Regions from separate parts of the Paenibacillus spongiae genome, predicted to be linked through region 1. Evidence: riboswitches for the same ligand, from Rfam matches in the RefSeq annotation. Region 1 holds a riboswitch; the other holds the start of a gene.

What was found. A riboswitch is a leader RNA that binds a small molecule or an ion and turns the genes downstream of it on or off. The one in region 1 is predicted to bind cyclic di-AMP.
Positions count from the first base shown of each region.
Region 2: it holds a riboswitch for cyclic di-AMP, as region 1 does, so the genes downstream of both, L1F29_RS15940 (KamA family radical SAM protein) here and L1F29_RS01190 (C40 family peptidase) in region 1, are expected to answer to the same signal.

Region 1 covers NZ_CP091430.1:247,900-260,412, reverse strand. Annotated here, with positions in the region: gene L1F29_RS01205 (M1 family metallopeptidase) at 1-1,087, shown strand, start outside; gene L1F29_RS01200 (hypothetical protein) at 1,189-2,004, shown strand; gene L1F29_RS01195 (hypothetical protein) at 2,152-2,277, shown strand; cyclic di-AMP (ydaO/yuaA leader) riboswitch at 2,506-2,659, shown strand; gene L1F29_RS01190 (C40 family peptidase) at 2,664-3,164, shown strand; gene L1F29_RS01185 (hypothetical protein) at 3,302-3,727, opposite strand; gene L1F29_RS01180 (DEAD/DEAH box helicase) at 3,964-8,532, shown strand; gene L1F29_RS01175 (bifunctional diguanylate cyclase/phosphodiesterase) at 8,831-10,864, opposite strand; gene L1F29_RS01170 (MFS transporter) at 11,367-12,513, shown strand, end outside.
Region 2 covers NZ_CP091430.1:3,474,372-3,486,884, forward strand. Annotated here, with positions in the region: gene L1F29_RS15910 (S-layer homology domain-containing protein) at 1-935, opposite strand, end outside; gene L1F29_RS15915 (hypothetical protein) at 1,414-2,151, shown strand; gene L1F29_RS15920 (vWA domain-containing protein) at 2,164-3,852, shown strand; gene L1F29_RS15925 (toxic anion resistance protein) at 3,874-5,013, shown strand; gene L1F29_RS15930 (hypothetical protein) at 5,348-5,626, shown strand; gene L1F29_RS15935 (GntR family transcriptional regulator) at 5,676-6,302, shown strand; cyclic di-AMP (ydaO/yuaA leader) riboswitch at 6,503-6,639, shown strand; gene L1F29_RS15940 (KamA family radical SAM protein) at 6,733-7,923, shown strand; gene ehuB (ectoine/hydroxyectoine ABC transporter substrate-binding protein EhuB) at 8,356-9,255, shown strand; gene ehuC (ectoine/hydroxyectoine ABC transporter permease subunit EhuC) at 9,255-9,911, shown strand; gene ehuD (ectoine/hydroxyectoine ABC transporter permease subunit EhuD) at 9,915-10,589, shown strand; gene ehuA (ectoine/hydroxyectoine ABC transporter ATP-binding protein EhuA) at 10,586-11,431, shown strand; gene ectA (diaminobutyrate acetyltransferase) at 11,506-11,931, shown strand; gene ectB (diaminobutyrate--2-oxoglutarate transaminase) at 11,961-12,513, shown strand, end outside.

The DNA of each region.
Region 1 (12,513 bases):
TTCACCCGATTTCCTCTACACCGAGGAACCGTTCTCTACCGATGGCGTACCCGGCGTCCGCATCAAGCTCTATCTCGACCCGCATCACGCCGACCTGAAGGACCGCTATCTGCATGCCGCCAAGTCGGCGCTTGCCAAGTATGCGGAGTGGTACGGGTCATACCCCTATTCGACCCTCTCGATCGTCGTACCGCCCAAAGGCGGCAATGGCGCAGGCGGGATGGAGTACCCCACTCTCGTGACGGCGTTCTCGGCTGAGAATGCAAACCCCGGCTACGAGCTGGAGCGCACGGTCGTACATGAAATCGGCCATCAATATTGGTACGGCATGGTCGCGACCAACGAATTCGAGGAAGCATGGCTCGATGAAGGGTTTACTTCCTATGCCGAGGACAAATTGATGGAGAGCGTATACGGCGTTGAGCCCAATCTGCCGGTGGAGGCCAGCTACATGACCGACCCCGCGCCGCTCAAGCAATTATCCTGGTCCTACAACAGCCACAATCATTATGCGGAAAATGTGTACATGCGTGCCAAGCTGGTGCTGGTGGGCATTGAGAAACAGGTTGGCCCGCAGGCCATGCGGAAGATATTAAGAACCTATTTTCAGAAATATAAGTTCAAGCATCCGTCCACTGCCGATTTTCAGCGCGTAGTCGAGCAAGTGACCCGGACCAAATGGAATGAGTACTTCAGTCAATTCGTATACGGCAAGGAAATGGCCGACTACGCCGTAGAATCGGTCCATGTGCGTCCGGTTGAGGAAGGCGGGACGAAACTGTACGAATCGATCGTGCTAATCAAAAAACGCGGAGGAACCAACGGTCCGGTGCCGATCGTATTCCAGTTCGCGGACGGGACGACCATGCCCAAGACATGGGATGGCCATGAAACCCATGTCCAGTTCAAAATGGTGCATGCCTCCCCGCTCATCTGGGCTGCAATCGATCCGAAGAACGCCAACGTGCTGGACAATAAGCGCAACAATAATTTCATGAAGGCGGACCTTCCGGAGAAGACCCGGACGCGCTGGAACATCGCCGTCTCCAAATTTGTCGAGGGTCTGTTTACGTCGCTGGCATGGTAATCGTCCCTATGAAAACAGAGACCGGCGCGGGGCCGCCTAGCCGCCCCGCCCGTCTGCCGCTGTCGATCACGAAATAACCAGGAATGAAAGGAGGCGCTCGCGTGAGAAGCTATTTGAAGCAAGGCTGGCACCGAACATTAAAGCATTTTTACATTATTATTCTGCTGTTCCTCTATGAGCTGCTGTGGGGCTTTTTCTTATATCGAACGATCGAGTCGATCATTGTCCCGCTGCTTAGACGCTACCCCGATACGCTTGGCGTGGATAACGCCGTTCAGATGTTCTTGACGGAAGCCCAGTTCCAGCTGCTCAAAACCGACATGGTGCGCCCTTATTTGTGGCTGTTCGGCAGTCTGCTTGCGGGACGGATCATCCTGACGCCCCTCATAAACGCCGGTCTGCTGTATTCGCTCCACCATACGACGGATGAAGGCGGCACCAAATTTCTGCAAGGGATTCGGGCGGCGTGGAAGCCGGTGGCCCTGCTCTATTTTATGGAGACGATCCTAACGTTAGCACCTGCCGTATGGCTGCTCCCGCGGGCGCTCGATGTCCTTCTCTCGAGCCATTCGATTATCGAGCTCCTGCAGCGGACCGGCCCTTGGGCAGGAGGCTGGATCGCATGGGCGCTCTTGCTCCATCTGCTCTTTCTCGCGATGCAATTCGGAGCGGTATCGGGCGGCGGTGCCATGAAGGCGCTATGGAGCGCGCTTCGGCACATCTTCCCATTCGTGGGGATCTCCATCGTCATGTGGGCAATCGCGCTGCTGGCCGGCTTGACGGTAACCTCCGCCTCCATGCTGTGGGCAGGCCTGTTCGCGCTCATCTTGAATCAAAGCTACCATCTGGTGCGTACGATCATCAAAGTGTGGACGGTCGCCTCGCAATATGAGGTATGGCATTCGAAGCAGATATAATTCAATCGAAGCAAAGCAAATACCGTAAAGTTTCATCTGATTGAACATATGAAAACAAGAGGCTCAGCGGAAAGATTCCGCTCAGCCTCTTGTTGTTGCTCCTTCATGATGACGATCCGCTACGCAGGCGTAATAAAGAGGTACAGTATGTTCATAGCATCGTACACAGGCAATCAAAATCCGCTGTACGATTACGGCGGCATACCGTATAACGGCAAGCATCCGCAAAGAACACCGGCGCAGATGCCAGCGACAAGGCGCGGCCTTGCATAACGGCAGTCCAATGGAGGCGAGCCGGCTTCTCTCCTCTTCGATTGGCTTCTAGCAGAAACGCATATATCTCGAAAAATGATTTGTAAATGATCGCCTTTTCACTCTTCTATCGAAATTCGAATCCTTTACGGGCAAATTGCAAAAAAGTTGCACTCTTAGAATTCTAATTTGTGAACAAATTGTGAACTTAGAAGGGAAAAGATGAAAATAATCGAATAAATAGCGAGAATGAAATTTTTGCCGAATTCCCGCAAGGGAAACGGGGGAACCACTCTGGGTGAATTGATCCCGGCAGCCGGACGGACCGGATGCCTGAGGCGATCATAGGGAGACCTTCAACCGAACCCCACAGCTAACCTCGTAGGCATTGGAAGGGGTTTCTATCTTTGAAGAAGGTTTCCGCTCTGCTGGTTGGTCTGGCTTTATTGTTGACATTCCAAGCTGGAAGCGTTTTCGCAGATTCCAGAATGGATGAAGTCATCAAGGACGTAATCGGCACACCGTACAACTACGGTGGTACAACTACCAAGGGATTCGATTGCTCCGGATTTACGATGTACGTGTTCAAGAAACTCGGCGTATCGATTCCGCATGCATCCTCCTCCCAATCCAAGCTTGGCAAGAAAGTCGCGAAGAACGACCTGATCGCCGGCGACCTCGTATTCTTCAATACGAGCGGTAAAGGTATCTCTCATGTCGGCATCTATGTTGGAGACGGCAAGTTCGCGCATTCTTCCTCCAGCAAAGGCGTAACCATTAGCGGTCTCAGCGATTCCTATTACGTGAAACGGTATGTCACGGCCCGCCGCGTAATGAGCACCGCAACGTATACGAAATATGCCGACGAACCGTCTGACGAAGCAGTCGACGGCGTGGACGTGGATTAAGACGTAAATCGGCATCCTTCACGATGTCGAATTACACAATATAAGCCGCAGTGGTTGTCGATGATGACGAGCATTGCGGCTTTGTTGTTCTTCTTGGGACGATAGGCCCTGTAGTAACGCCGGCCGCCGACCGGAGATTACTCGCCGCGTACCCGGTATCTCACCCACCAGAACGTGCGGCCGACCTGTACGTCCAGCTGCGCAGCGACCGGAGCGAACATTTCGTGCAGCTCCATTGCCGACTCGCATCCCTCGCTCCGCCGGTCCGCGAGTACAGCCGTCGCGCCCGCGCCAAGCCGCTCGTGCCAGGCAGCCAGAAAGACCGGCCGTTCCTCGACCGGCATCTCCCCAAGACAGAAGCAGGCCAGCCCCGCTTCATACTTGCCGTCGACTCGGTTGAGCTCGGTTATGCGCACAGCCTTCGAGGCAGGCGTCAATAGACGGGGGGTGCGCGCCCCTGCCACCCGCAGAACGCTGCGTCCAGCCAGCGTCAGGCTCACCGCATCCTCTACCTGAACCCACTCGTTCCACCGTTCTTCCAAGCTATTCCGCCATCTTCCCATCCGATAACCTCCCGCTGCGCAGCAGCCATGATGTTACCTCTATACATATGACCGTCCGCTCGCAAACTGACCAAAAAAAGGTATAATGAATCCGTGAATGCCTGATCCCGCTTACCTTCTATTGGGTCCTGTTTAATGAGCCTGTTTGCATCAGCGAACGGTCGCACCTAAATATAGAAAACGACATGTAGAACTTTGCTTGCGAAACCATTAAGCCGCGAAGGAGCCGATGTCCCTTGTCCCAGCAATCACCTGCCCTTTCCGTATTCCACCCTACTCTCGCCGGCTGGTTCTCCCGGACGTTCGGGGAACCGACAGATGTCCAGCTGCAGGCGTGGGCTTCCATTCTCTCCGGCCGGCACACGCTCATCGCGGCTCCAACCGGTTCCGGGAAGACGCTTGCGGCACTTATGCCCTGCCTGGACAAGCTTGCTAAGGCCAAAGCCTCCACCCGTTCCGGATGGAAGCCGGGTGTTCGCATTCTGTATGTCACGCCGCTGAAAGCATTAAACAATGATATCCAGCATCATCTGACCCGCTTCATGGAGGCGATCGAGCATTACGCCGCCAGCCAAGCGGAGTCGGGCGGTCCCGCATGGCCGGGCATCCGCACGGCCGTTCGAACAGGGGATACCCCTTCAAGCGAAAGGGCCAAGATGCTCCGCCGGCCGCCTGATGTCCTGGTGACGACGCCGGAATCGCTTTATTTGATGCTGACCTCGGAGAAGGGGCGCGCGATGCTACAGACCGTATGGTCGGTCATCGTCGATGAAATCCACGGAATTGCAGGAGATAAGCGCGGCGCTCATCTGTCCCTTACGCTGGAGCGGCTTTCGGCATGGTGTCCCGAGCCAATTCAACGCATCGGCGTCTCCGCGACGCAGAAGCCGCTCGAGCGGGTGGCCCGCTTCCTGGGCGGCTGGGATTCATCCGCGCCCATGACCGCGGACACGCCGCATCCGCTTGGCTATTCCCCTCGGCCGGTCACGATTGTCGAGAGCGCCATGGTAAAGTCGATCCAGGTGAGGGTAACGATGCCCGATTTCAGTCTGACGGCCAAATCGGGCGAAGGCGTGTGGCTGCCGATCGTCGATCGGCTGCTGCAGCTGATGACCGGGGCGCGGTCCGTGCTGCTGTTCGTCAACAGCCGCAGGCTGTGCGAGCGGCTTGTGCTGCGGCTGAATGAGCAGACCGGCTTCGAATTCGCTCGCGCTCATCACGGCAGCTTGGCGCGCGAGCGTCGGCTTGAAGTGGAAGGGATGCTGAAGAACGGGGAGCTGCGCTGCCTCGTCGCCACCTCATCGCTGGAGCTGGGCATCGACGTCGGCCATGTCGACCTCGTGCTGCAGGTCGACCCTCCTATGGATGCCGCCTCCGGCATTCAGCGCATCGGCCGGGCAGGGCATTCCGTCGGCGATATCAGCCGCGGCTTCATCGTCGCCCGAAGCCGCGGACAGCTGCCGGAAGCGGCCGTCCTCTGCCGCAACATCGTCCTGCGGGATATCGAAGAGATCCGGCTGCCGGATCAGCCCATCGATGTGCTCTCCCAGCAGATCACGGCCATCGTCGCCGCCGGGAATACGACCGTCGATGCGCTTCTCCGGCTTATTGCCGGCAGTGAATGCTACCGTAACTATACGCGCGATCAGCTGGATGCCGCGCTCAAGGTGCTTGCCGGCTTCTATCCGTTCATGCGCCCGCTCATCGACTGGAACCGCGACCTTGATCTGCTGAGCAAGCGGGCTAATACATCCGTAGCCGCCATAACCGGCGTGGGCACCATACCGCAAACCTCGGCGTATCCTGTGCATCATGCGGACAGCCGGATTCACCTCGGCGAGCTTGATGAAGAATATATCCACGAAAGCCGCGCCGGCGACGTCTTTCAACTGGGCACGACATCCTGGATGATCAGCCGGATCGAGCAGGACCGCGTCTACGTGAAGGAAGCGCCGAACCGGTTCAGCGAAATTCCGTTCTGGAAGAATGAGCCGGGCGGCAGGCGCGTCGAGCTGGGCGTTCAGCTTGGGCAGTTTCTGGGTCAACTGTCGGAACGGCTCGAGCTGGACCGGAGTCAGGCGGGCGGCACCGGCAAATCGTCCGCAGCGGAGACGGCAGCCGAGCGGGACCGTAACAATGCCGTGATCCGCTGGCTCGATAGGGATTACGGACTCGACTCCGAAGCGGCCACCCAGCTGATCGAGCTCGTTCAAGCGCAGCATAAAGCGCTGGGATTGCCGACCGAGCGGCGCATATTGATCGAGCATTACCGCGACCTGACCAACCAACAGCGCGTCATTATCCATAATCCGTTCGGCCGGCGTTTGAACCGGACGTGGCTGCTTGCAATCGAGCGCCAATTCGAGAAGCTGCTTCCCTATAGGCTATACGGGAACGCCAAGGATAACGGCATCGAGCTGGTGCTGCCCGAGTGGGATGCCTCCTGGCTGCGGACGCTGTGGCATATTACGCCGGGAAGCGTCGAGCCCCTTCTCACCGAAGCCATATCCGGCTCGCCCATGCTCGGAATCTCCTTCCGCCGGATTGCGGAGACGTCACTCCTGCTCTCCCGCAGCTTTACGCGCACGCCAATGTGGCAGAAGCGGCTTCGCAGCGAAGAGCTGCTGAAGCACGCGCTGCCTTATGCGGAGCATTTTCCCTACTTGCAGGAAGCCATGCGGGAAAGCCTTCACGTCTATATGGATGCGGACGGCTTGAAGCAGCTGTTAACGAGCATCGCGGAGGGCCAAATCGAAATCGTGGTGAAAGAAACGAATAGCCCTTCTCCGTTCGCCATTCAATTTCTGGCGGATTACGTCAATGCGCAGATTTATGAGGGGGAGGGATTTAGCGACGCTACCCGGCTTCAGCTGCTCAGCGTCAGCAAATCGCTCGCCGGCGAGCTGTTCGGCACGGAAGCGGTGCAGAGCGCCGTTGATCCCGGCATTATGAGGGCGGAGACGGAGCGGCTGGACAGCACGGCGCACATCCCCGCCACCGCCGAGGAGCTCTATGCGCTTCTGAAGAAGCGCGGCGATCTGACAACGGAGGAGCTTGGCAAGCTGACGGAGGGAATGGATGTGCGCGGCTGGTTGGATCAATTACAGGATGCCGCACGCATAACGGCTTATTCGTTCGCCAATGATGCGGACGGTATCCGCTGGATCTGTACCGAGGAGCTGGAGATGTACGGGGCATTCCCCGAGACCGAAGCAGCGATAGCCTTCGTGGCCGGCCGATATGCCGAGCACCGGATATCCTTCACCGACGAGGACCTCCGTCACCGGTATGCGTTATCCGAGGAGCAGGCCCGGCATGTCGTCGACAGCCTGCTTGCCATGGACCGGATCGAACAGGCTCCCTTCGCGGCGAGCGAGGACGAACGCATCTGGACCAGCCGAAACGTAGCCAAACGGCTGATCCGCCTAACCATGGAGGAGGCGCGCAAGCAAGCCGGGCCGGTCGATCCGGTCCGCTGGTGCAGCCAGATGGCACTGCTCCAGCACGCTCTCCCGGGGACGCAGCTCAGCGGCAGCGATGGCTTGCGCACCGTGATCGGACGCCTGCAGGGGTTCTTCCTCCCGGCCTCTCATTGGGAATCGATTATTTTCCCTGCTCGCGTGACCGCCTATCGGAAGGACGAGCTGGATCTGCTGTGCGCCTCCGGCGAGATCGTCTGGATCGGCAAGAAAGAAGACGGCGAGAAAGAGGGCAAAATCGCCTTCTTCCTCGCCGATTCCAAGCCGCTGTACGCGCCCTATGTCGATCAGAGCATCAGCCGCGTCCAGGAGACGAAGCATCCCGAGCTGCTCGCCCTGCTGCGGGGAGGCGGCGCAAGCTTCCTGACCCGGCTCAGCCGCGAAACCGGCAAGATACCGTCCGAGCTGCTTGCCGACTTGATCGACTTGGTCTGGGAGGGGCATGTGTCCAATGACCAGTTCGCTCCGCTGCGGCTGCAGCTGCAGACCAAAGGCAAGCAGCTTGCGAGGACAGGCTCCGGCCAAGGCCGATGGTATTGGACCGGCTCTCTGACGGAAGCTGCGGATATCGATCTTCCAGGCGCGTCTGCCGATGGTGATGGTGATCCGGCGCAGCCCGTTATATCCGCCTCGGGAACGGACTTCTCCGAATCGGCGCTTCATTGGACGCAGCATCTGCTGGACAGCTGCGGCATCGTGTCCAAGGAGCTCGTCGCGCAGACCTCCCCGTTCAGCTGGGATGAGCTGCTGCCTGTGCTTCGGCAGCTGGAGCATTGGGGCGTCGTCACGCGCGGACTGCTCGTTCAAGGGGTGCCTGCGCTCCAATTCGCCCGGCGCGAGATGATCGCCTCCGTCCATCAGCCGCTAGCCTCTCATAGCAACGACGATGACATCACGGTGTTATCCGCCGTCGATCCGGCCAATCCATTCGGACTGACTGCGGAATGGCCGGTTGTTCGAGGAGCCGGCTTTGCCCGCAAGGGCGGCAATTATTTGGTGCTGCATCACGGACGCTGGCTCTACTGGCTGGAGAACAACGGCCGCAAGATCGTGGAAATCCCCGGTACGGATATTGACGGGGAGCCCTTAGACCCCCAGCCAGACAAAGGCAATGATACCGACATCGCCGACGGCACGCATGCAGATCCTGGTATGCTAAAGCAAATGTTCCGCACCATTCTGCGCCGGCAAGCCTTGAGCAAAATAAAAGTCGAGCGTTGGAACGGCGAAGACATCACCGAATCGGCCGCAGCCGACTTGCTCCGCGCCATGGGAGCGGAACGCGACAACCGTTCGCTCGTGCTCTGGCCCAGCCAGCTGCAATAACAGCATCAAGAACGAATGACGTGCCGGATCGCTCTGATCCGCACGTCATTCTTCGTTCTTAACCGTTAGTACCTTCCGATTAACGACATCAGGTATCTGGCGTCGTCGGCAGCAATTCCCGGCGTGCCGATAATATTCGGGCGGGCGGGCGGCACCCCTCAATAGGCGAACATCGTCTAAGAAGATTTCGCCTGCCGGGTTCTAAATGTCCGCACAAATACAAGAAAGGGAACGCCCTCGCAGGCGTTCCCTTCAATATCCAACACTCGCTGCGGCAGTCATGATCCTATTCGTCCGCTTAGCTTGTCTGCGATCGTTCGCTCTTCGTCGCCGCCGCAATCCACGCTTCGATCGCTTGGGCATCCATCGGCTTTCCATAATAGAAGCCCTGCATGACCCGGCAGCCGCGCGACTGCAGGAAGCCGATCTGTTCCTCCGTCTCGACCCCTTCGGCTACGACCTCCAGGTTCAAGTGGTTCGCGATGGCGATGATGGTGCTTATAATCGCCTGCTTGGAGGGCAGCGTGCTCTGACGGATAAACATCTGATCAATTTTCAGCGCGTCGATCGGCATTTCGTCCAGGCTTCCCAAGGACGAGTAGCCCGTGCCGAAATCGTCCATCGATACGCGTACGCCGAGCTGCTTCAGGTCCTGCAGCTGACTGATCGTATCCTGCATATCGTACATGGCGATGGATTCGGTGATCTCCAGCTCCAAATCTTGCGGCGCCAGCTGCGAGAATGCAAGCGCATCGGCGACCATCTCTCTGAGCATGCCGCTCTCGAACACGCGGATCGACATATTGACGGAGACGCATACATGAACCAAACCCTGCTGCTGCCATGTGCGGTTCTGCAAGCATACCTTGCGGAGCATCCAACGGGTCATCGATACGATCAGCCCCGTCTCCTCCGCAATGGGAATAAACTCCACCGGAGAAATCAAGCCGAGACGGGGATGCTGCCAACGAAGCAGCGCCTCCATTCCCCCTACTCGATTGTGCTGGGAATCCCATTTCGGCTGATAATAGATCAGCAGCTCGTCGTTCGCCAACGCCTTGCGCAGATCCCGCTCCAGCTCCATCTTCCGGACATACGTCCGGTCGATTTCTTCATCGAACAGCTGGTATTGATTCTTCCCCAGACTCTTCGCGCGATACATCGCCATATCGGCCGCTTTCAGCAGCGAGGTACGGGTCGTCCCGTGCTCGGGCGCCAAGCTGATGCCGATGCTCGCCGTCATATAGATTTCATTCCCCAATACGGTATAAGGCTGTTTGATGACGGCAATGAGCCGCTCCGCCAAATCGGCCGCTTCCTTCCGCCTGCCTCTGGCCGAAGCGACGAGAAACTCATCCCCGCCGAGCCGGAATACCGTATCGTCGCCTGACGTCGTCCGCTTAATCCGGGATGCCACTTCTTTAATGAACAGGTCGCCCGCATCATGCCCGAGCGTGTCGTTAATCGTCTTAAACCGGTCCAGATCGATGAATAACAGATAACCGCTTTCCTTCGCCGGGTATGAGTTTTCAAAATATCGCACCAATTGATGACGGTTCAACAATCCGGTTAACGCATCATTATACGCCATCCGCTCGAGCACGGTCCGGTCGAAGAAGACGACCCCCCAGGAAATGGCCAGAATGAGGAAGGTAGCGATCGCCACGCCGATCAGCAGGATCGTCTGGGAATCCGCGATATTATCGACCGAATGGTTCGCCGATGCATCCAGACTAAACGCGGTCGCCAGCATGCCGGTATAGTGCATCCCGCAAATGGCGGCCCCCATCAGTACCGCGCACAGCAGCTTGAGCTTGCTGAACCCCGACGAATTGCGAAGCTTCACAAATAAGTAGAGGGCCGCGTAGGATGCCGCCAACGCAACGATAACGGACAGCACACAGTAGAACGTATTATAGTGAAGGACGATTGGCCATCGGATAGCGGACATGCCGATGTAATGCATGGCAACGATACCGCCTCCCATATATATACCAGCCGGTACCATCTGACGGATGCCCGCATGAGGAGCGGAAGTCACTCTGAAAGCTATGAACGACGCACTGATACTCGCAATCATAGACACAAGCGTAATTGGAATGTTGTATTCGACGGTCAAGCCCAAATGAAAGGCCAGCATGCCGACAAAATGCATGGACCAAACGCCGATGCCCATAACAAAAGAGCCGACAAACAACCAGATCATACGGCTCTTCCCCTTGACATGCGAAATCTTGCCCGCCAAGTTGATTGCTGAATAAGACGCGGCCACCGCAATGAGAACGGAAAGCAGCACAATCATGCTGTTGTAATGTCCCTGCAGGTGAGTCATAATCAAACCTTCTTTACGAAATAGAGTAGTCGCTCGCAGTACAACTCATTATAAGTCAATTACCAATTGAAAAGAAGTCCTTTGCCGATTTTTTCCGACATATAATAGGAAATTAGTCCCTGAATTGTCCGACAAGCCCCTGTGCTTGTGAGAGGCTTATATCCCCCGTCGTTATCGCATTAATCTATTTATCGCAGATGCACCTTTTTTCAATCTAGGTATTAATGCCTACTTACTATTTTGTCACGCAGCTTAAGACTCGCCTTTCCAGTATACGGACGCCAGCCCAACACTTTCTCAAGCATTATAGCTTGGAAAATACAATGATGTTGTCGAATTGTGTCATACCTATTATTATCGTGGTTAATTCGTACGACGGTTGTCGGGGCTTCTCCTATAAAGGCATTGTTCATCGGGCAGCTGCAGCATTTTCACATATGAAAATACAGATAAGCATGGTATTGTATACAGAGCATTGGAGTTGAGAGGAGATTCTTACATCATGACCCGGCTTGTCTTTCTGGGATGTATCGCTTACCTGGTCGTCGGACTGGGGCAGCTTGTAATCGGGGCCGTTATGGAACCGATGATTCACGCTTACGGGGTTCAATATAGTGACGGGGGACAGCTCGTCATGCATCAATTCTTAGGCGGCATGGTCGGTATGCTGCTGACGCCATGGCTTATTCGGAAATTCGGCAAAAAAACAGTGCTCTTATCCGTGCTCGGGATCACGATCGCAGCTGAAGCTGTCTATGTTATGCTTCCGCCTTGGACGGTTATGCTTACTATTGCGCCGCTTGCCGGTTTTGGTCTTGGCACGACGGAATCGGTTGTCGGCTCCTTCATTATCGGCTCTACCGGAAAGAATGCCAACGTCGCCATGAGCAGGGTTGAAGTCTTCTTCGGAGTCGGTGCGCTGCTGATGCCGTTCGCGGGCGCCCTATTGATCGCAAACGGCTATTGGAGAATGACATTCGGAGTTGTCGGCCTTCTGGCCATCGGCGCATTGCTGTTATGGGTATTCTACTGGCCGTCTCTGCTCGACAAGCGGCCGGAGGATTCGAGCGGCAGCGGCAGTCCAGCTGCTGCAAAGCCTGCCGTCATGAGCCGCCGGTATCTCCCGGTGCTGTTCGCAGGCATCGCCTTCTTCGCCTTGTACGTCGGTCTGGAAATGAGCTTCATCCATTACCTGCCGTCCTTGCTTGTGGCAAGCAACGGGCTCTCGGAATCATCGGCGACGCTGGCACTCAGCCTCTTCTGGGGTGCCATGGTACTCGGCAGGCTCGTAGCCGGCCAGATTGCCGACCGGTTCGGCGGCGTGACCTATCTCCTGCTCATGTGCGCCATATCTACGGTTACGTTCGGTGCAATGGGCCTGCTTACCGGGGCTGCCGAAACCTTCATCCTGACGTTCGGCACGGGTCTGTTCATGTCCGGTATGTTCGCAATTGCGCTCGTCTTCACGAATCGCGCCATACCCGGCCATACGGAGCGGACAACGAGCCTGTTGATGGCAGCAGGCGGCATTGGCGGCGCAGTCATACCTAGAGCGACGGGATGGTTTATGGATGACTTCGGCCCGGATGCCACACGTTGGTTATTCACCGGCTGCGCGGTTCTCCTCTTTCTCGTCATGATCTTCGCAG
Region 2 (12,513 bases), 3.2 Mb from region 1:
ACAAGTCCCGTTAGATTGTTAATTGCAGCAGTCCTTAACGAAGAGTCCGATAACATAAGATGCGTAAGGCGGGCATCGCTTCGATTGCCGACCATCGCCCATACCTTCTTGTTGTACTTCTTCGCCCAAGTGATAAGCGAACGATCCGTCCCATCTGTTATAGTGCCCGATTCCGCCAGGAAATACCACCGCGGGGACAATGTATTGACATTGGATTGTAAAATCGTACGTTCATACTGTTCGGTCGTCTGGTTGTACTGCCATCCCAGTTGTACTTTGGGGCGCGCCTTGGATTTAAGCGCTGCAGCCCATTTATCGTTCTGCAGGACGCGATCAATCATGACGGCCGTTTCCTGCCGGGTTATTGGAGCCTTCGGATGAAACCTTCCGTTATCGTCGCCTTTCACCAAACCTAGCCTCTGCGCTGAAGCGACTGAAGGTTCAGCCCATGCGGCGATTAGGCTAGTATCGACAAAATCCGCTGCATGAGTATTATCGGCAGCGGATTGTTTCATTGCGCGTATGATAAGTACTGCAGCCTCTTGCCTTGTTACCTGCTTCTCGGGAGCGAATTTGCTTGCGCTTATGCCTTCCGCCAAGCCAAGCTGTACCGCGGCTTGAATCCAGCCATAATACCACGCGTTCTTCGATACATCTGTGAACGAACTGAGGGAACTGTTCACATACTGAAGACCAAGCAGCCTATTAAGTATGGTTACGAATTCCGCGCGGGAGATCGGTTTGGTCGGTGAGAAGGTTGTAGCCGTCGTGCCTGTTATAATATTTTTCTCGTATAAACGAATGATTTCTTTCTTCGCAAAGCTTCCCGATATATCGTTGAAAGGCGATGCGCTGCCTGCCGAGACTGGCTGCAGGATACTGCCAGCCAAGCACAGCGAAACGATCGCCGATACTGTCGTTCGAATCCAATTCACTACTATTCTCCTTCTGGTCGGTAGAGACCCTAACTTTTCTATCTTATCAAAGAACCTTCTACCGCTCATGGATAAAATATTGGAAATTGAAAAAAGGAGCCACCAAAAGCAGCCTTTGCTGCTAAAGGTACGCTCCTTTTTTCAGGAATGTCCACCCGATCGATTATTGTTCGCTGCGTATATTCGTGTCAACGTTATTTTCTTCAATGAATAGAATGTTATATCATGCCTTTCAGAACGCGTTCCATCCGCAATCGATTGTCGATGATTGGAACGAAATCAGACACCGGATACGATTTTCAAACTAAAATGTCATTGCATGTTGAAATCAATCAAATTAGACAAAAAGATGAAATAATGGAAACTATAGGGCAATATTTCCGTATCAGTATTTTATTTAAAACCTTATCGTGCAGCGGCTGCGCAAGACATCCGTACAAACTAGCTTTTCCTATCGGGGGTAGAGGAGGTACACGTATTGAATGATTCAAAATACATAAAACTTCTTGGAATTATTATTGGCGTAGCGGTTGTGAATATCGCAGTGTTTTCTCCGGGATTTATAGGCGTGGCGATCGGCGGGAATGCACTCACAACAGCTTTTGGAGTAACACTGCTATTCGCCAGTGCGCTGGTGCTGCTTTACGGGAGTTATGCTTTACTGTTCAAGGCACCCGTTGTTCTGCCTGTCAGACAAATCAAATCGCACGACGACTTCGTGGAGGCACTGACTCGCTACAGACGCATTAAAGCGCTGGCAGATGATATGACGCTCGCCTTAGAACAGCTGGATCGGATGAGCAAGAGGAAGGAGACTTTGTTCAATGTGCTCCATCAAAGATTCGATACGACGGAGTTAAGCTACCAGAAATTCGCTTCCGTCACTCTGGAGGTAGAGAAATTATTCCACCTCAATGTCAGGAGCATTCTGAATCGGCTTCAGGTTTTTGATGAGTCGGAGTTCGATCATGTAGTGAATCATAAGTCATCACGCTTCTCGGGGAAGCTTCTTCAAGAAAAAATAAACGTGTATAACGAGTTCCTGTCTTTCATGAAAAGCTCGCTTGGTACGAACGAGGAGATCCTATTAAAAATAGATAAGCTGCTGTTGGAGATATCCCGTTTAGACAGTTTTGAACCGGGAGATATTGAGAAGATGCCTTGCATGCAGGAGATAGATTCGTTAATAAAGCAAACCAAATATTATAAACATTGAGAGGTGCAAACAATGGCAAAGCAGAGCAAGGTTTTCCTCCTATTCATTATTCTCGTTGCATTCGTGTTCGCACTCGTATATTTCGGAATAAATCTGACTTCTAACTGGGGGAAAACGAAATCGCAGGTAGCTTCGGAAGACGCCGATAAGCAGTTAAGCGAGCTTTACTCCGATATCTCGATTACGACTGCCGAACCGGTGAAGGGTCAGATCGACCTTAATCCAGCAGACGTGGCGGAGTCGCTGCCGGATATCGCTAAATTCCCGATAACCGTTGACAACACCACGGATCAATATGTAGAGGTATTCTCTTCTACCGAGAAATCGGGCACGGGAGTCGACGGGTGGTTGACAGAGGTAGCAAACGAATTTAACAAGGCGAATATCGTTATTAACGGGAAGCCCGCTTCTGTGAAAATTCGGAATATCGCTTCCGGCACAGCTGCAGATTATATTAAATCCGGCAAATATGTCCCTGACGCCTTCACGCCTTCGAACGAATTATGGGGTGAAATGGTAAAGGCGAGCGGCGTTAAGACCGCGCTTATATCGAAGCGGCTTGTTGGAAACGTCCCTGGCATTGTTATAGTCAAGGCGAAGTACGATGCCCTGGTAGACACCTACGGGGCGGTGAATGTCAAGACCGTTACGGAAGCATTAGCCAATAACGAGTTCGCTATGGGATACACGGATCCTTTCGCCAGCTCCACCGGGCTAAACTTTCTTGTAACTGCCCTCAATACGTTCGATAGCGCGAATATTTTGGGTGACCAGGCCGTTCAAGGGTTTGAAAAGTTTCAAGCCAATGTGCCGTTCATTGCATCGACTACCATACAAATGCGAGACGCGGCGAAGTCCGGTATGCTTGACGGGTTTGTGCTGGAGTACCAAACCTACGTCAATGCGGCCGACTTAAAGAATGGTTATGTGTTCACTCCCTTTGGTGTAAGGCATGACAGTCCGCTGTACGCGTTAGGCGATGTGCCCGCTGAGAAGTTAGAGATCATAAAGAAGTTTGCCGAGTTTGTCGAGCAAGGCGAATATCAGACGCTGGCAAAGAAGAACGGCTTCAATAATCTTGACGACTATAAGGCGGAGCTAGAAGCTATCGATGGCAGTCTACTGTCTGCCGCGCAGAAGCTGTGGAAAGAAAAGAAGAACGGAAATAAACCGATAGCGGCCGTGTTCGTAACCGATGTTTCCGGAAGTATGGCGGGTGAACCCCTGAACCGCTTGAAAGAGTCGTTATTGAAAGGCCAGAAGTTTCTGGGGAAGGAGAACAGTATCGGTCTCGTTTCCTATTCCGATGATGTAACGATTAATCTTCCTATCGGGAAATACGATACGAATCAGCAGTCCATGTTTGTGGGGGCGGTGAACAACCTTCAAGCCAGCGGAGGTACGGCTACTTTCGATGGAATCTTAGTGGCGTTGAAAATGCTTCGAGATGAGGCAGCCCTTCATCCCGATAGCAGACCGATCATCTTTGTCCTAAGTGATGGCGAGACGAATGAGGGTTATTCGCTTAAAGATATTAAAGGATTAATCGAGAACTACAAGGTTCCGATCTACACGATCGGATACAATGCCAATATTCAAGCGCTTCAAAGTATTTCGAGTATCAATGAGGCCGCCAGTATCAATGCAGATACGGATGATGTTGTCTACAAAATCGGGAACTTGTTTAACGTTCAGATGTAATTGAAACCGGGGAGGAATACCATGTCATTCACAATGGAAGTGCCCAGCCAGGAAGAGATCAAGGTTGCGATCGAAGAGCAGGTTAAACCCGTTCCCGAAGAGGTGGTGAAGCTTAAAGAAGCCGCGGAGAGCAATGTAGCAGCGATCATGGAACTGGATATCGAGTCGCTTGAGAAGCGTAAAGAAATACTGCAGTCTATCGATGCTTATGGGATTCATACAATGAAATCATCTTCGGATAAAAACGCTCTGCTGCAGGTTTCGGTGGGGAATCTCTCCAAAACGGGTGATGATGGGGGGCAGGTAGCCAAGGGTCTCGCGGAGCTGCATAAGCAGCTCAAGGATTTGGATCCAAGCGTAGTCGACTTTGCTAAGAGAGGTTTCCTTGGCAAGTTATTCAATCCGCTCCGCGCTTACTTTCTCAAATATGAAAAGGCTGATGCAGTTATTGCGGATATCGTTGTTTCTCTAGATAAGGGGAAGATCACCCTCAAGAACGACAACACGACGCTGGAGATTGAACAGCAGTCGCTCCGGGATTTGACGAAAAAGCTTCAGAAGGAAATTCAGCTCGGTGTACTAATGGATGAGTCAATCGAATCGCAGATCGAAACGGCGAAACTGCGTAACGAAGACACTGACAAGATCCGATTCATCACCGAAGAAGTATTGTTTCCTCTACGGCAGAGGGTAATGGACTTGCAGCAAATGTTAGTTGTCAACCAGCAGGGAATCATGGCAATCGAAGTGGTCATCAGGAATAATAAAGAATTGATTCGAGGGGTAGACCGGGCCAAGAATGTTACGATATCGGCGTTGAAGATTTCCGTAACGGTTGCAAGTGCTCTCTATAATCAGAAGATCGTTCTGAGAAAGATCGAGCTCTTAAACCAAACCACGAATGAACTGATCGCCGGCACATCCAGAATGTTGAAGAATCAAGGGGCTGAGATCCACAAGCAATCGCTTGAAACGAGCATTTCAGTAGAGACGCTCAAAGAAGCCTTTACGGACGTATTGTCGGCACTGGATTCGATCAGTACTTATAAACAGGAAGCATTGCCGAGAATGCGTGAAACGATCACGCAGTTCCGGGAGTTGGCAGATGTTGGCGAGCAGCAAATTCTGCGTCTGGAGAAAGGTCATAAGTTAGGGCTGTAATATGTACACATGATCGGATAACGATTAATGGCATTAATGAAATACAGCTGAATCGAAAACTCGTTATGTGGGAATAAAGAGAGCCTAGCCGCGATCAGGCTCTCTTTATATTTCACTGAAAAGGCCATTCGTGGACATCCGTTGAACGTGACGGATGTCCAATTTCTTTCCTGTTCAAAATCAACAAGCTGAATTAATTACTGCTCCCAATGACGAAGCGACTTAGACAGATTGATTGAAGACTTGGAACATGGTAGTCTGATCATGAGGCAGCTTAATGCCGTGTAACGATACTTCTACAAATGAGTTTATTGCTGAGAGGAGCGAAACGTAAATGTCATTGATTTATACATACAATAAGAAGGTTATACAAATTGAGGAAACAAAGAACGAATCGGATTTTGAATTTGATATCAAATTTATTGAGGATAAATACATGGCAGGGATGAAGCAGATTCAGAAGGGCTTTGAAGAGAATAAAGTATACACCGATGTCTTATTCTATCCTTACGACAGTCATCACTACAGAATTATCGTACGTCAAGATTACTATGTGGATTTTGTTTTGGCGTTATTGAAACATCAACTATTAGTTAGCGTGGAGTGGAGTTAGTCTTGGCTCGAAAAATAGTAAATCACACGATAAGGGGAAAGACGAATCGATGCCGGAAACAGAAAAGGCAGGCTATAAATCGATAGCTCTTGATATCGCACAAAGAATCGTAAGCGGAGAATTTCTTGTATCCAGTAAGATTTCAGGACGTTCACTCCTGGCAGGGCAGTACCATGTATCTCCCGAAACCATTCGTAAAGCCATTGGATTATTGAGGGAAGAGAATATCGTATCCGTCTCTCAAGGGAAAGAAATCACCGTCTTGTCTAGTCACAACGCTTATGAATATATAACGAAACACGATTATTTGAAATCCGTGTATTCCCTTAAACAAAATTTGCAGCTCTTGCTTCAGGAAAAACTAGCCATAGATCAGAAATTTGAATCACTCCTTACGGAGATTATTGATGCTTCTGACCGGTTGCAAAATCTTAAACCGTATAATCCCATCGATCTAAAAATATCACCGCATTCACATGTGGTAGGGCAAACGATCGGCAATCTGCAATTTTGGCAAAATACGGGTGCTACCATTATCGCGCTGCGTAGGGGAACGCATGTCTCCATCTCGCCGGGACCGCATGTTGTGTTAAGAGAAGACGATATTCTGGTTGTTGTTGGAGATGAGAAAATTTTTGAAGTGACAGGGCAATTCATAAATAAGCCTCGAATATAATCAAAATCAATGGAGCGGCAGGGGAGGAGTCCCTTGTCTATTTTTTATTCCCTTTTCTTTCGCTCAACTAGTGCATGGTTAGCATTATTAATGTTTACTATTAATTTACAAACAACTTCAATATTATCAATAGGTTGTCAGAAGGAGAGGGATCTGTTATAGTTTAATTAGTCCATTTGAAGTTCTTGCTAGTACAATTTCATATCGAACTGCTTAATTTCCGATATTCCGGAAAGCGGGGGACCCATTATCAGGGGCGAATCGATCCATGAGGATCGTAGGGAACCATCTATCCCGAGTCCGTCAGCTAACCTCGTCAGCCTTAGATGGGTCATTATTCTCTGTAGAGCGATAAACTCTGCTTGTTTCTTGACCCGTGTTAATGGGTCTTTTTTTGTTGTCATAATACATTTTGAAGGAGGAGGTTCTTATGCCACAACCGAAATACATGACGGACATCGGCAAATTGACGAATATTCCGGAGAAAGAACGGGAGAAATTGAAGCTTATTACGGACAAGTTCGTTTTTCGAGTGAATGATTATTACTTGAATTTAATTGATTGGGATGATCCGAACGATCCGGTCCGTAAGCTAGTCATTCCAAATGAGGATGAACTTGGGGAGTATGGGCGATGGGATGCATCGGACGAAGATACGAATTATGTCGTTCCAGGATGCCAACACAAGTATAATTCGACGGCACTTCTTATTGTATCTGAGGTATGCGGTGCTTATTGCCGATATTGTTTTCGAAAGCGGCTTTTCCGTAATGACGTTAAAGAAGCCGTGTCGGATATAGAACCAGGCTTACAGTATATTGCACAGCATCCGGAAATCAGTAACGTTCTACTGACCGGTGGCGACAGCCTGATCCTTGGAACCGCGAAGCTGAAGATTATCCTTGAACGCTTAAGAGCCATTGAACACGTGAAAATCATTCGCCTAGGTTCGAAAATGCCCGTATTTAATCCGATGCGGATCTACGAGGACGAGGCGTTATTGGAGACGTTTAAGGAATATTCAACACCTGAGAAAAGAATTTATGTCATGGCACATATTAATCATCCGCGCGAGATCACTCCGGAAGCCATTCAAGGATTCACGGCCCTGCAGAAAGCGGGGGTGATTCTAGTAAACCAGACACCAATACTTCGCGGTATAAATGATGATCCGAAAATCCTGGGGGAGCTGCTCGATAAGCTGTCCGAGGCTGGGGTAACCCCGTACTATTTCTTTATCAATAGGCCAGTCGCGGGCAACAACGCTTTTGTTCTGCCTTTGCGGGAAGTTTACGATATCGTCGAGCAAGCTAAAGCGCTAACGTCTGGTTTAGGCAAGAGGGTTCGCTTGTCCATGAGCCATACCTCCGGAAAAATTGAAATTCTTGCTATCGAGGAAGGTAAGGCTTATCTGAAATATCACCAATCAAGAGACGGCCACTATGGCCGATTCATGATATTGGATTGCCCCGAACAGGCGACATGGTTCGATGACCTTCCGGGGAATGAGCAATATTGGAGAAAGCCTGTGAAAAAAACAAATGCGGTAGTTTCCGTTAACACACTAGCGGATATGCCTGCGGCATCAAGAAAAGTGAAGAGATTAAATAGCAACCATTAGTTTGAATCGTGACGCGACTTCTTTACGGGACGATCCAATCGATTGCAAAGGATGCCATTCATATCGTTCTGCTAGCCAATACAAACAAGTTATAATAAGCGAGCCTAAATGGGGTCGCTTTTTTATGTTTATCGAAATATAGCGATTTAGATCGATATTTTGTCATATATTATTAATTACATGAATTTAGATGCAGTTATCTTTAATTATCTCATATTTACTTAATAGGAAGCGATATATCTTCAAGTCGAACTGGGTAGTATTCGGGAGAATAGGGGAGGAAAAAGCTGGATGAGACTGGTCAGATCCCCATATCCTTGCTGAGCGGACCTGAGCTGACGTGAAGGGCTTATATCAAGGGTGAGCCTTATTGGTTACTCATGTTATGATCATTAACGTGTTCAATAACGAATCCGAAAGGAGTGAGGAAAATTGAGGAAATGGATTCATGCTGTTCTTTGCTTAATGTTGATCGGTTTCTTGATGGGATGCAGTTCAGATGAGGACAAAGCCAACGAAGGAACTAACACGAACGAACCCGCTGCTAAGGAGACAACATTAGCCAAAGCGCAGCGAGAAGGGTATATTACCGTGGGGTTCGCCAATGAACGACCTTATGCCTATGCTACACCAGAGGGCAAACTTACCGGAGAAGCTGTTGAGATCTCACGCAAGATCTTAACTAATCTAGGCATCGAGCAAATGGATGGCGTACTTACTGAATTCGGTTCTCTTATCCCGGGGCTCAAAGCCGAGCGTTACGACATGATCACGGCAGGTATGTTTATTACTCAAGAACGTGCGAAACAGGTGGCTTTCGCCAATCCGGAGTATAGCATAGGCGAAGCTATAGCGGTGAAGAAAGGAAATCCATTGAAATTACATAGTTATGAGGACATCAAAGCAAATCCTAAAGCTAAAATTGCCGTCATGGTCGGTGCGATCGAAGCGGATTACTTGAAGAGCGTCGGCGTATCCGAATCGCAAATCCTGTCGGTTCCGGATCAGCCTTCTGCCATCTCCGCCTTACAGTCCGGACGCGCCGACGCAATCACGATGACAGGTCCATCACTGCAGTCCATGCTAGAGTCCGCAAAGGATGATAATCTCGAGCGTGTCATGGATTTCGAACAACCGATCGTCGATGGTGAAAGCGTTAGAGGCTATGGGGCGGCCGTATTTCGCATAGGCGACGATGAATTCAGAGAAGCATTCAACGCGGAACTTGAGAAACTAAAGGAATCCGGCGAACTGCTAGAAATTCTAAAGACATTCGGATTTACAGAGCAAGAACTTCCGGGTGACGTTACGACAGAGGAACTGCTAAAGTAATGGAATGGCTATCACTGGATTTGCTGCCGCCCTTGCTTACAGGATTAAAGACCACGTTACTCTTAACTTTCTATAGTATTATCGTTGCTCTCTGCTGTGCCTTCCTAGCGGGGATTGGCCGATTATCGCGCTCTCCGATATTACGAGGCATCATCACGGCATATGTTGAAATCTTTCGTGGAACGTCGCTGCTTGTACAGTTGTTCTGGATCTACTTTGCGCTGCCGATGCTTCTGGATATACGGTTGTCAGCGATGACCGCAGCTGTCCTTGCCCTTGGGTTGAACTATGGAGCCTACGGTTCGGAAGTGGTAAGAAGTTCGATACTCGCAGTTCCCAAAGGACAAATCGAAGCTTCGATCGCCTTAAACATGACACCCTATCAACGGATGAGAAGGATTGTCCTGCCGCAAGCTTGGGCAATGATGCTGCCTGGATTCGGAAATTTACAGATCGAATTGTTAAAAGGAACTTCACTTGTCTATCTCATCACATTGATGGATGTGACCTATCAAGGAATAACGCTGCGCTCGTATGATATTTCCCGGACCCCTGCCATATTCGCGTGGCTGCTGATTCTATATTTTATAGTGGCATATGCGCTAACTTTAATCATTCGGCTCGCTGAACGCAAAGCAACCGCAGGGAGGGGATAGCCGATGTGGGATTGGCAATATGCAAAATCAATCTTACCCAAACTGCTGGAAGTGATCCCAACGACGTTGGCTGCTACATTTGCAGGTTTTATCATCGCTTGTCTGCTTGGCTTACCAATCGCGCTGGCCAAAAGATCTAGCAGCAAATGGATTTCTTTTCCGGTTATTGCAGTTACGGAATTCATTCGAAGCACACCGCTGCTCATTCAATTGTTCGTATTGGTTTTTGTCCTGCCGCAAAGCTTAGGCATCATCTTATCACCCTTTCTGGCCGGCATATTGGGTATGGGCATCCATTACAGTACCTACCTGTCCGAAGTATATCGATCCGGCATTGATGCTATTCCTAAGGGTCAATGGGAGGCAAGCATCGCACTGAATTTCAGCAAGACTCGTACATGGACCCGTATCGTGCTTCCGCAATCCATTCCTCCGACAATTCCCGTTATGGGCAATTATTTGATCGTCATGTTCAAAGAAACGCCTACCTTGTCAGCGATCACGGTTGTGGAATTGCTTATGACGGCGAAAGTTGTGGGCTCTGCGTCATTCAAATATGTCGAAGCGTTTACTTTGGTTGGTGTGATCTTCTTCCTGCTCAGTTATCCTTCCGCCCTTCTTGTCCGTGCGCTGGAACGACGTATGAAACGAAGAGAAAGGAGAGGTTTAGCTAGATGAGTCAGAATATTCGGAAAATAAAGTCGGACAAACCGATTGTGAGTTACAGGAAAGTAACGAAATCTTTCGGTGATCATACGGTTCTTAAAGAACTGGATTTGGATATTCTTCCGGGTGAGAAGATTGCCTTAATCGGACCTAGCGGTTCCGGCAAGACGACGATTGCACGTCTTCTAATGACCTTGGAAGCACCGACTTCAGGTACTATCGAGGTCGATGGCGAAATGTTGTGGCACATGCAGAGTAGAGGTAAACTGGTAGCCGCAAATGAACAACATTTGCATCAGGTACGCAGTAAAATAGGAATGGTCTTTCAGCATTTTAATCTATTTCCTCATATGACTATCCTTCGTAACGTTACAGAAGCGCTGGTCCATGTTCTTAAGATGCCCAAGGCCGAAGCTAAACAGCGAGCAATGGACATATTGGAGAGGGTAGGTTTGAAGGAGCATACAAACCACTATCCTTCACAATTGTCTGGCGGGCAGAAACAACGAGTCGCGATCGCAAGAGCACTTGTGATGCAGCCGCAAATCATGTTGTTTGACGAGGTAACTTCAGCGCTTGATCCAGAATTGGTTGGAGAGGTGTTGGATGTGATCAAGGGGATTGCCTCCGAAGGAGACATGGCTATGATTCTCATCACGCATGAAATGGATTTTGCCCGCGAAGTAGCCGATCGTGTCCTATTCACGGACGGAGGGGTCATTGTCGAACAAGGAAAGCCGAAGGAAATATTCGAAAATCCGGAAAGCCCCCGATTGCAATCTTTCTTAGCCCGATTTTTAAAGGGGCAATCCGATCATGAAGCCGATCATCGGATCGCGGCAGGTACAGAATGATACCTGCTGACAAGAATATAGAGGCAGTTCAATGTCGGCTTCCAAATATCGGCGATGGCGCGGAGATTTGGAGGATGGTACGGGATTGCGGTACGCTGGATCTGAACTCGCCGTATTACTATTTGACGATGAGCCAGTGGTTCTCGGAAACCTGCAGGCTTGCGGAGGATCGAATATTGAAACGCCTCATCGGCTTGTTGACTGGATTTCGACAGCCATCTAATCCCGATACCCTGTTCGTCTGGCAGATTGCGGTTGACAAACGTTATCAAGGAAGAGGGATTGCCCGGAAACTTCTCGATGAGGTGACAGACCATCCGGAAATAAGATACCTTGAGGCGACTATTGCACCTTCCAATCATGCCTCACGGCGTTTGTTTGCAAGCTGGGCTTCCTCAAGAGGCGCTTCTATCGTTACTTCTCCCGGATTTGACGAGACATGTTTTCCGGATGGGGAGCACGAGCGAGAAGACTTATACCGGATTGGTCCTATTAAGTAAGTTATTATAGATGGGAGGAATTGAGAAAAATGAATGATTTGATCCAGGTAAGCGATCGTTTGCAAGTGTTCGGGAATCTCGAGTCGAATGTAAGAAGCTACTGCCGTTCGTTCCCCGCGAAGTTTAAACGTGCATCGGGTCATCAGTTGTGGGATGCAGAGGGAAGATCTTATATCGATTTTTTTGCCGGCGCGGGTGCGTTGAATTACGGCCATAATCCGCCGGAAATGAAAAAGAAGCTGATTAAATACCTTGTTGAGGACGGCATATCGCATAGTTTGGACATGGCCACGGAAGCTAAAGAACGGTTTCTTACAAGATTTAACGATGTCATTCTGAAGCCGCGAGGATTGAATTATAAAATCATGTTTCCTGGCCCAACGGGGACGAACTCCGTAGAAAGCGCTTTGAAGCTGGCCCGTAAAGTGACAGGCAGACAAACGATAATGAGCTTCACGAATGCATTTCATGGCATGACTTTAGGAGCTCTAGCAGTCACCGGGAATAAATTCAAGCGAAGCGGCGCGGGAGTTCCTCTGAACCATACGTTATCAATGCCTTATGACGGATATATGGGGCGAG